DNA from 3 places in the Sporosarcina pasteurii genome. Region 2 is predicted to be linked to each of the others. Evidence: riboswitches for the same ligand, from Rfam matches in the RefSeq annotation. Region 2 holds a riboswitch; each other region holds the start of a gene.
The links. A riboswitch is a leader RNA that binds a small molecule or an ion and turns the genes downstream of it on or off. The one in region 2 is predicted to bind S-adenosylmethionine.
Positions count from the first base shown of each region.

Region 1: it holds a riboswitch for S-adenosylmethionine, as region 2 does, so the genes downstream of both, AB1H92_RS01045 (O-acetylhomoserine aminocarboxypropyltransferase/cysteine synthase family protein) here and AB1H92_RS13830 (methionine biosynthesis PLP-dependent protein) in region 2, are expected to answer to the same signal.
Region 3: it holds a riboswitch for S-adenosylmethionine, as region 2 does, so the genes downstream of both, AB1H92_RS02960 (LLM class flavin-dependent oxidoreductase) here and AB1H92_RS13830 (methionine biosynthesis PLP-dependent protein) in region 2, are expected to answer to the same signal.

Region 1 is NZ_CP160452.1:213,231-215,500, forward strand. Features, by position in the region: gene AB1H92_RS01040 (sulfite exporter TauE/SafE family protein) at 1-649, shown strand, start outside; SAM riboswitch class I at 724-839, shown strand; gene AB1H92_RS01045 (O-acetylhomoserine aminocarboxypropyltransferase/cysteine synthase family protein) at 955-2,247, shown strand.
Region 2 is NZ_CP160452.1:2,873,912-2,876,181, forward strand. Features, by position in the region: gene AB1H92_RS13820 (MATE family efflux transporter) at 1-258, opposite strand, end outside; gene AB1H92_RS13825 (methylated-DNA--[protein]-cysteine S-methyltransferase) at 262-783, opposite strand; SAM riboswitch class I at 918-1,021, shown strand; gene AB1H92_RS13830 (methionine biosynthesis PLP-dependent protein) at 1,096-2,229, shown strand.
Region 3 is NZ_CP160452.1:638,482-640,751, reverse strand. Features, by position in the region: gene AB1H92_RS02960 (LLM class flavin-dependent oxidoreductase) at 1-1,257, opposite strand, end outside; SAM riboswitch class I at 1,406-1,526, opposite strand; TPP riboswitch at 1,724-1,821, shown strand; gene AB1H92_RS02955 (3-oxoacyl-ACP reductase) at 2,000-2,270, shown strand, end outside.

The DNA of each region.
Region 1 (2,270 bases), 640 kb from region 2:
TGGCTTTGCCGCATTTACATCCCATGAAGTTGCAGGAATTAGTGCAATTCAAGTGTTCTTTGCAACGATTGCTGGTGTTTGGGCATACCGTAAAAGTGGTTATATTAATATGCGCCTTATTCTCTATATGGGCGGCAGTATTTTAGTTGGTAGTTTTATCGGAGGATACGGTTCAAACCTCCTTTCTGAAGGAGCCATTAATTCCGTATATGGTGTGTTGGCGACAATTGCTGCGATTATGATGTTTATTCCTAAGAAGGATGTTGATCAGCATCCGGACGGCGAAATAACATTCAACAAATGGTTAGCTTCTTCATTAGCCTTTATAGTTGGGATTGGCGCGGGAATTGTTGGGGCAGCAGGCGCATTTATTCTAGTGCCAATAATGTTGGTCGTTTTAAAGATTCCAACGCGTATGACGATTGCTACTTCACTTGGCATCACATTTATTTCGTCGATTGGCTCAACGATTGGAAAAGTTGCAACAGGCCAAGTCTTATATGTACCGGCAGCAATTATGATCGTTGCGAGTATCATTGCTTCTCCATTAGGAGCGAAAGTTGGCCAAAAAATGAATACGAAGATTTTACAATGGATTCTTGCGATATTAATATTATCTACCGCAATTAAAATTTGGTTAGATTTTTAATTTAAAAAAACGCTTGACTTTTCTATCTAATCAGTCTTATACTGTTTAACAAGATGGAAATCAGAATCATTTAACTCTTATCAAGAGCGGCGGAGGGAATAGGCCCTACGATGCCCGGCAACCAGCAAGTGACCTACTTGCAAAGGTGCTAATTCCTACAGATTCGTGCAAACGGTCTGAGAGATGAGAGGAGGAATTAAGCGAAAGCGGAACCCTCTTCTTTATGAAGGGGGTTCTTTTTTATACATAAAATTCCCCCCATCGTCCATGCACTTCCATCAATAAAATTCTGGAGGTAATGAATCATGACAAACTATCAACCTGAAACACTACTATTACACGGTGGTCAAGAACCTGACCCAATCACAGGATCACGCGCATTGCCAATACATCGCACGACTTCTTTTGTTTTCAAAAATACAGAACACGCACAAAACTTATTCGGCTTAAAAGAAGCTGGCAATATTTATACACGTATTACAAACCCTACAGTTGATGCATTCGAACAGCGAGTTGCACAACTAGAAAAGGGAACTGCTGCAGTTGCACTATCTTCCGGAATGGCAGCAATTGCTTTTGCAATTATGAACATTGCAGAGGCTGGCGATGAGATTCTTGCAGCTGAAAATTTATATGGCGGAACGTACAATTTATTCGCAGTGACATTGCCCCGCTACGGTATCGATGTAAAATTTGTTGATGCAACAGACCCGGAAAACTTCCGCAAGGCAATTACAGACAAAACGAAAGCTATTTTTGCAGAGTCGATTGCGAATCCAAGTCTGCACGTTTTAGATATTGAAGCAGTTGCTGAAGTTGCACATGACAACGATATTCCGCTTCTCATTGACAGTACATTTTCAACGCCATACGGCAGCAATCCAATTGAATTTGGCGCAGACGTTGTTATTCATTCGGCAACAAAGTGGATTGGCGGCCATGGTACGTCAATCGGCGGTGTTGTAGTTGATGGCGGTAAGTTTGACTGGACAAAAGGGAAGTTCCCTGGATTTACGGAGCCAGACGAGACATATCATGGACTCCGTTACGGTATTGATGTACCTAATGCAGCATTTGCAACAAAGTTACGTGTTCAACTATTACGTGATTTCGGACCTTGCTTAAGCCCGGACAATGCATTTAATTTCTTACAAGGTTTAGAAACATTGCATTTACGCTATCCAAAACATTGTGAGAATGCACTTGAAATTGCAAAGTACCTACAAAGCCATCCATCTGTTGAATGGGTTACTTACAATGGACTGGAAGATCATCCGTCCTATGAAGCGAGCAAGAAATACTTGAAAAATGGTGTTGGCTCAATTGTAAACTTCGGTATTAAAGGCGGACGTGAAGCGGGACGTAAAGTCATTGATAATGTGAAAATTTGGTCTCACGTTGCAAACGTTGGAGATGCGAAGTCACTTATTATCCACCCGGCTTCGACAACCCACCAGCAGTTAGGTCCTGAGGATTTGAAAAAATCAGGCGTTTCTGAAGAGTTAATCCGTCTAGCTGTAGGTTTAGAGTCGACAGAAGATATTATTGCTGACCTTGCACAAGCAATTGAAAAAGCAGTGCCAGTGGGTGCAAAGTAAGGAAATGAGAAAACAGGAGATGA
Region 2 (2,270 bases):
GCTTCCTTTCCCTTTTTGTTGGGATAAAATCGTCAAAGCGGCGTTGTTTAAACCGATGACAAAAGATAGGACGGTAAAAACAATTGTGCCTGAAATCGCCACAGCCCCCAGTGCATCCGCCCCGATTAAATTCCCAATCCATAAACTATCAATAAATTGATAAGAAATTTGGAGTAAATTTGTCAATATAATAGGTGCTGAAGAAATGAACAGCTGTTTAACAATATTCCCTTCCGTAAAGTCATGTTGTTTTGCCATGTCCTACTCCCCTCTTGTACCTCCCGACCGCTCTAATTCAAGCAATTGTTCTTTCATCGTCAAACCTGCACGAAAACCGCCTAGTTTACCATCTTTCGTCAACACCCGGTGACACGGAACGACGATTAAGACCGGGTTTGCACCAATGGCTCCCCCAACCGCACGAACCGCTTTTGGTTTTTGAAGGCGTTCAGCAACGTCCGTATACGAAATCGTGTCTCCATAAGGGATTGTTTGCAATACTTCCCATACACTTTGCTGAAAAGGTGTCCCATACAAATCAAGCTGACCTGTAAAAATTTGACCTTTTCCATCTATAGTAGCACGTAGTTCATTTACATAAGGCTCTATGACCTCCTGATTTTCTTCCATAAGCGCATTGCGAACACGCTTCGCCACCCAATTGGAGAGCTCTTCGAAAGGAGCATCCGGCGTTCCGATGTAACATAATCCTTTTTCTGTCGCAGCCATATACATGGACCATTCCGCAAGTTGCACCTCTAACCAATAAACCGTTTGTTTCATATGTACTCCCCCCCATTCCTATCCTCTAATTTATAATCATTTTACATGTTTAACAGAATCTCTGCTTGTTTAATTCATCAAGTCGTGATAGCATAAATATAAATCTGTATCTTCCAACAATTTAATATTTTCATTTCTTATCCAGAGAGACGGAGGGATTGGCCCGATGAAGTCTCAGCAACCAGCCAGATGGCATTGGTGCTAATTCCAAAAGGTGTGATCGCCTTGAAGATAAGAAGATTGACTTCGTGATGATTAGGAGCACTCTTCTTATAGAGTGCTCTTTTTTTATTATAGAAAGGGAGGATTATATTGAAAAACAATCAGTTAGCCACTCAACTTGTCCAATTAGGAAATCGCAGTGATGCTAAAACAGGTGCGGTGAGTGCCCCAATTTATTTATCGACAGCTTTTGAACATACGGGCATTGGAGAATCCACGGGTTATGATTATTCTCGAACGAAAAACCCTACGCGTGCCCTTTTGGAAGAAGGTATCGCCAATTTAGAAAGTGGTGATGCAGGGTTTGCCTGTAGCTCCGGTATGGCCGCCATTCAGCTCGTCCTTTCAATATTTCGTTCGGGCGATGAACTCATTGTACCTGAAGATATTTACGGCGGCACATACCGTTTACTCGATGATTACGCGGATTTTTATTCAATTCAAACGACCTATACTGATTTTGCTAGCGTTGCCCAGGTAGAAGCATGTATTACACCAAAAACAAAAGCGCTATTTATTGAAACGCCAACAAATCCACTCATGGAAACGATTGATATTCAAGCATACGCGGCACTTGCTGAAAAGTATGAGTTACTCCTTATCGTAGACAATACGTTTCTAACGCCATATTTCCAAAGACCAATTGAGCTTGGTGCTCATATTGTTTTACACAGTGCTACTAAATATATTGGCGGCCATAATGATGTACTCGCAGGACTCGTTGTTGCGAAAGGGGATGCACTTTGCCAGCAATTAGGCGAGAATCATAATACGATTGGCGCAGTTCTTTCTCCAACCGATGCCTGGCTAACGATTCGCGGACTAAAAACGCTCCACTTGAGAATGAAACAACATGATGAAAATGCGAAAGAAATTGTGGCTTATTTAAAAACAGAGCCACTCGTGAAAGATGTGTTATATGCGGGGCAAGGCGGGATGGTATCTTTTCGTCTTCAAAAAAGCGAGTGGGTCAATCCGTTTCTGCAAAATCTCAACCTCATTACTTTCGCTGAAAGTCTTGGTGGCGTTGAAAGTTTTATCACGTATCCTGCCACACAAACCCATATGAGCATGCCGGAAGAAGACCGATTACGTCGCGGGGTTTGTAATAAACTACTGCGCTTTTCTGTCGGTGTAGAAGATTGCGATGATCTAATCGCGGATTTGAAACAAGTCTTTGCGAAATTAAAGCGCAAGGCCTATCAACAAACGGTCGTTAATTAGCAAACTTCGTTGTGCCTGCGAAATAAAAAGGCCGTCCAACC
Region 3 (2,270 bases), 1.1 Mb from region 2:
ACGTTCTTGTAAAACGGGTACGACATGGTCAACAAACTCTTCAAATGTTCCAGGAGAAATGACGTAAGAAATATTAAAGCCGTCAATTCCGATAGCGACCAATGCTTCCATCGCGTCCGCAATGCTTTCTGGCGTTCCTACTTCAACGTGACCTAGTCCGCCAATGCCCACAAATTCCGCCGCCTCCCGAACTGTCCATTCTTTCGTTGGGTCTGCATTGGTGAAGTTTTCCACAACGGATTGAATGGCTTCGCTTTTTACGTATTCAAGTTTATCGTCTGGGTCGTACCCGGAAAAGTCGATTCCCGTCCACCCGCCGAATAATGCCAAGGCACCTTCATAACTAATATGTTTTTTATATTCTTCAAACTTCCGATCCGCAGCTTCTTGTGTTTCACCAATAATGGGTGTGAAGGACGCAATAATTTTTACATCCTCAGGATTTCGTCCCGCTGCCTCGGCTTCTTGTCGCAAGGATTGGATTGTTTGCTTTGTCGTTTGTGGCGTTGGGGTACTTATAAAGACAAGTTCCGCATGTTTCGCCGCAAATTTCTGTCCTGTATTGGAAGCACCGGCTTGGAAAATGACAGGCGTTCGTTGTGGGGAAGGTTCACTTAAATGTGCACCTGGCACTTTGAAATATTTCCCTTCATGCTCGATATCATGAACTTTATCTGGATCCGCATAGATGCCTTTTTCTTTATCGACCACAACGGCGTCCTCTTCCCAGCTGCCTTCCCACAGTTTATAAACGACTTCCATATATTCATCCGCAACTGCATAACGTTCCGAGTGACCGATTTGATTTTCTTTTCCAATATTTTTAGAGGCACTCTTCAAATAAGAGGTTACGACATTCCAGCCAATTCGGCCTTTCGTTAAATGATCCAACGTTGACATGCGCCTCGCAAAAATATAGGGATGCTCGTGACTTGTGGAAGCTGTTAATCCAAAACCTAAATGCTTTGTTGCTTGCGCCATAATCGGAACGACGAACGCTGGATCGTTTAGTGGCGCTTGAACGCCATGCCGAATCGCTGCATCACGCGATCCTTCATATACGTCATACACCCCTAATACATCCGCTATAAAAATCGCATCAAAACGACCTCTTTCCAATACTTGCGCCACATGCGTCCAATATTCTGCATCCTTATAAGTGGAAGCTTGATCGTCCGGATGTGTCCATAATCCCGCCGAATAATGTCCTGCACAATTCATGTCAAATGCGTTTAAATAAATTCTCTTTTTTGTCATGTGAATAAACTCCTGTCCATTTATTTTATTAAACTATATTTAACCAATAAACAAACTAGGTTTAATGGTTGATAACGACCTGATAACATCTTGAACCATACAAAAAAACCTCTTCTACAAAGGAAGAGGTTTATCTATTACACGCTCTTCCTCATCTCTCAAATGTTGAACATTTGCTGGAATTAGCACCTTTTCGCATTTGTTTATCACAAATAGGATGGTTGCCGCAGGATCGTAGGACCAGTTCCTCCCCTGACTCTTGATAAGGAATAATATTAAGTTTATTAAGAATATTTACATCATACCTAACTTCTAGTAAACTGTCAAGGTCGGAATTGTTTCATGTTTTTATGGTCAGCAGAGACTGATAGAAATGGATTCCTTTATTTATCGACCAAAACTGACAAACTCTCACTTTATTTCACAAAAGTAAGATTTGTGGTAAAATTATGGTAATCACATCATAGTAGATCACTGGGGGCGCCTTTTGGCTGAGAAGAGTTACTCTGACCCTTAGAACCTGATCCGGTTGATACCGGCGGAGGGAAGTGAATTTTTTCTGTATGCAGATCACTCCTCCAGTGGTCTTTTTTTGTGGCTATACAAAACAATGAAGGCTGAAGGAGGCGGGTAGATGCGACAAGCATAAGACGAATTAACGGAGTAGCGTTTTTTGCTACGCAGTTAATTTGGCTTATGACTCGAGCATCTGCCTCCTGAAGCTAGAATGGAGCTGTAGAAAGTGGAGCTAAAAGATCAAGTAGTACTCGTAACAGGAAGTAGCCGTGGACTTGGAGCGGCCGTTGCTAAAGCATTCGGAAGGGTTGGCGCGAAAGTAGTTGTCAATTATGTTTCACGAGAAGCGCAAGCAAATGCGGTTGTGGATGAAATCGGACGCGAGCAGGCCATTGCGATTCAAGCGGACGTTAGAAATCGCGAAGAAGTAAAGGCAATGTTTGAGGAAGCAAAAGCACATTTTGGTCAATCCATTACAACAATCGTCAACAATGCAC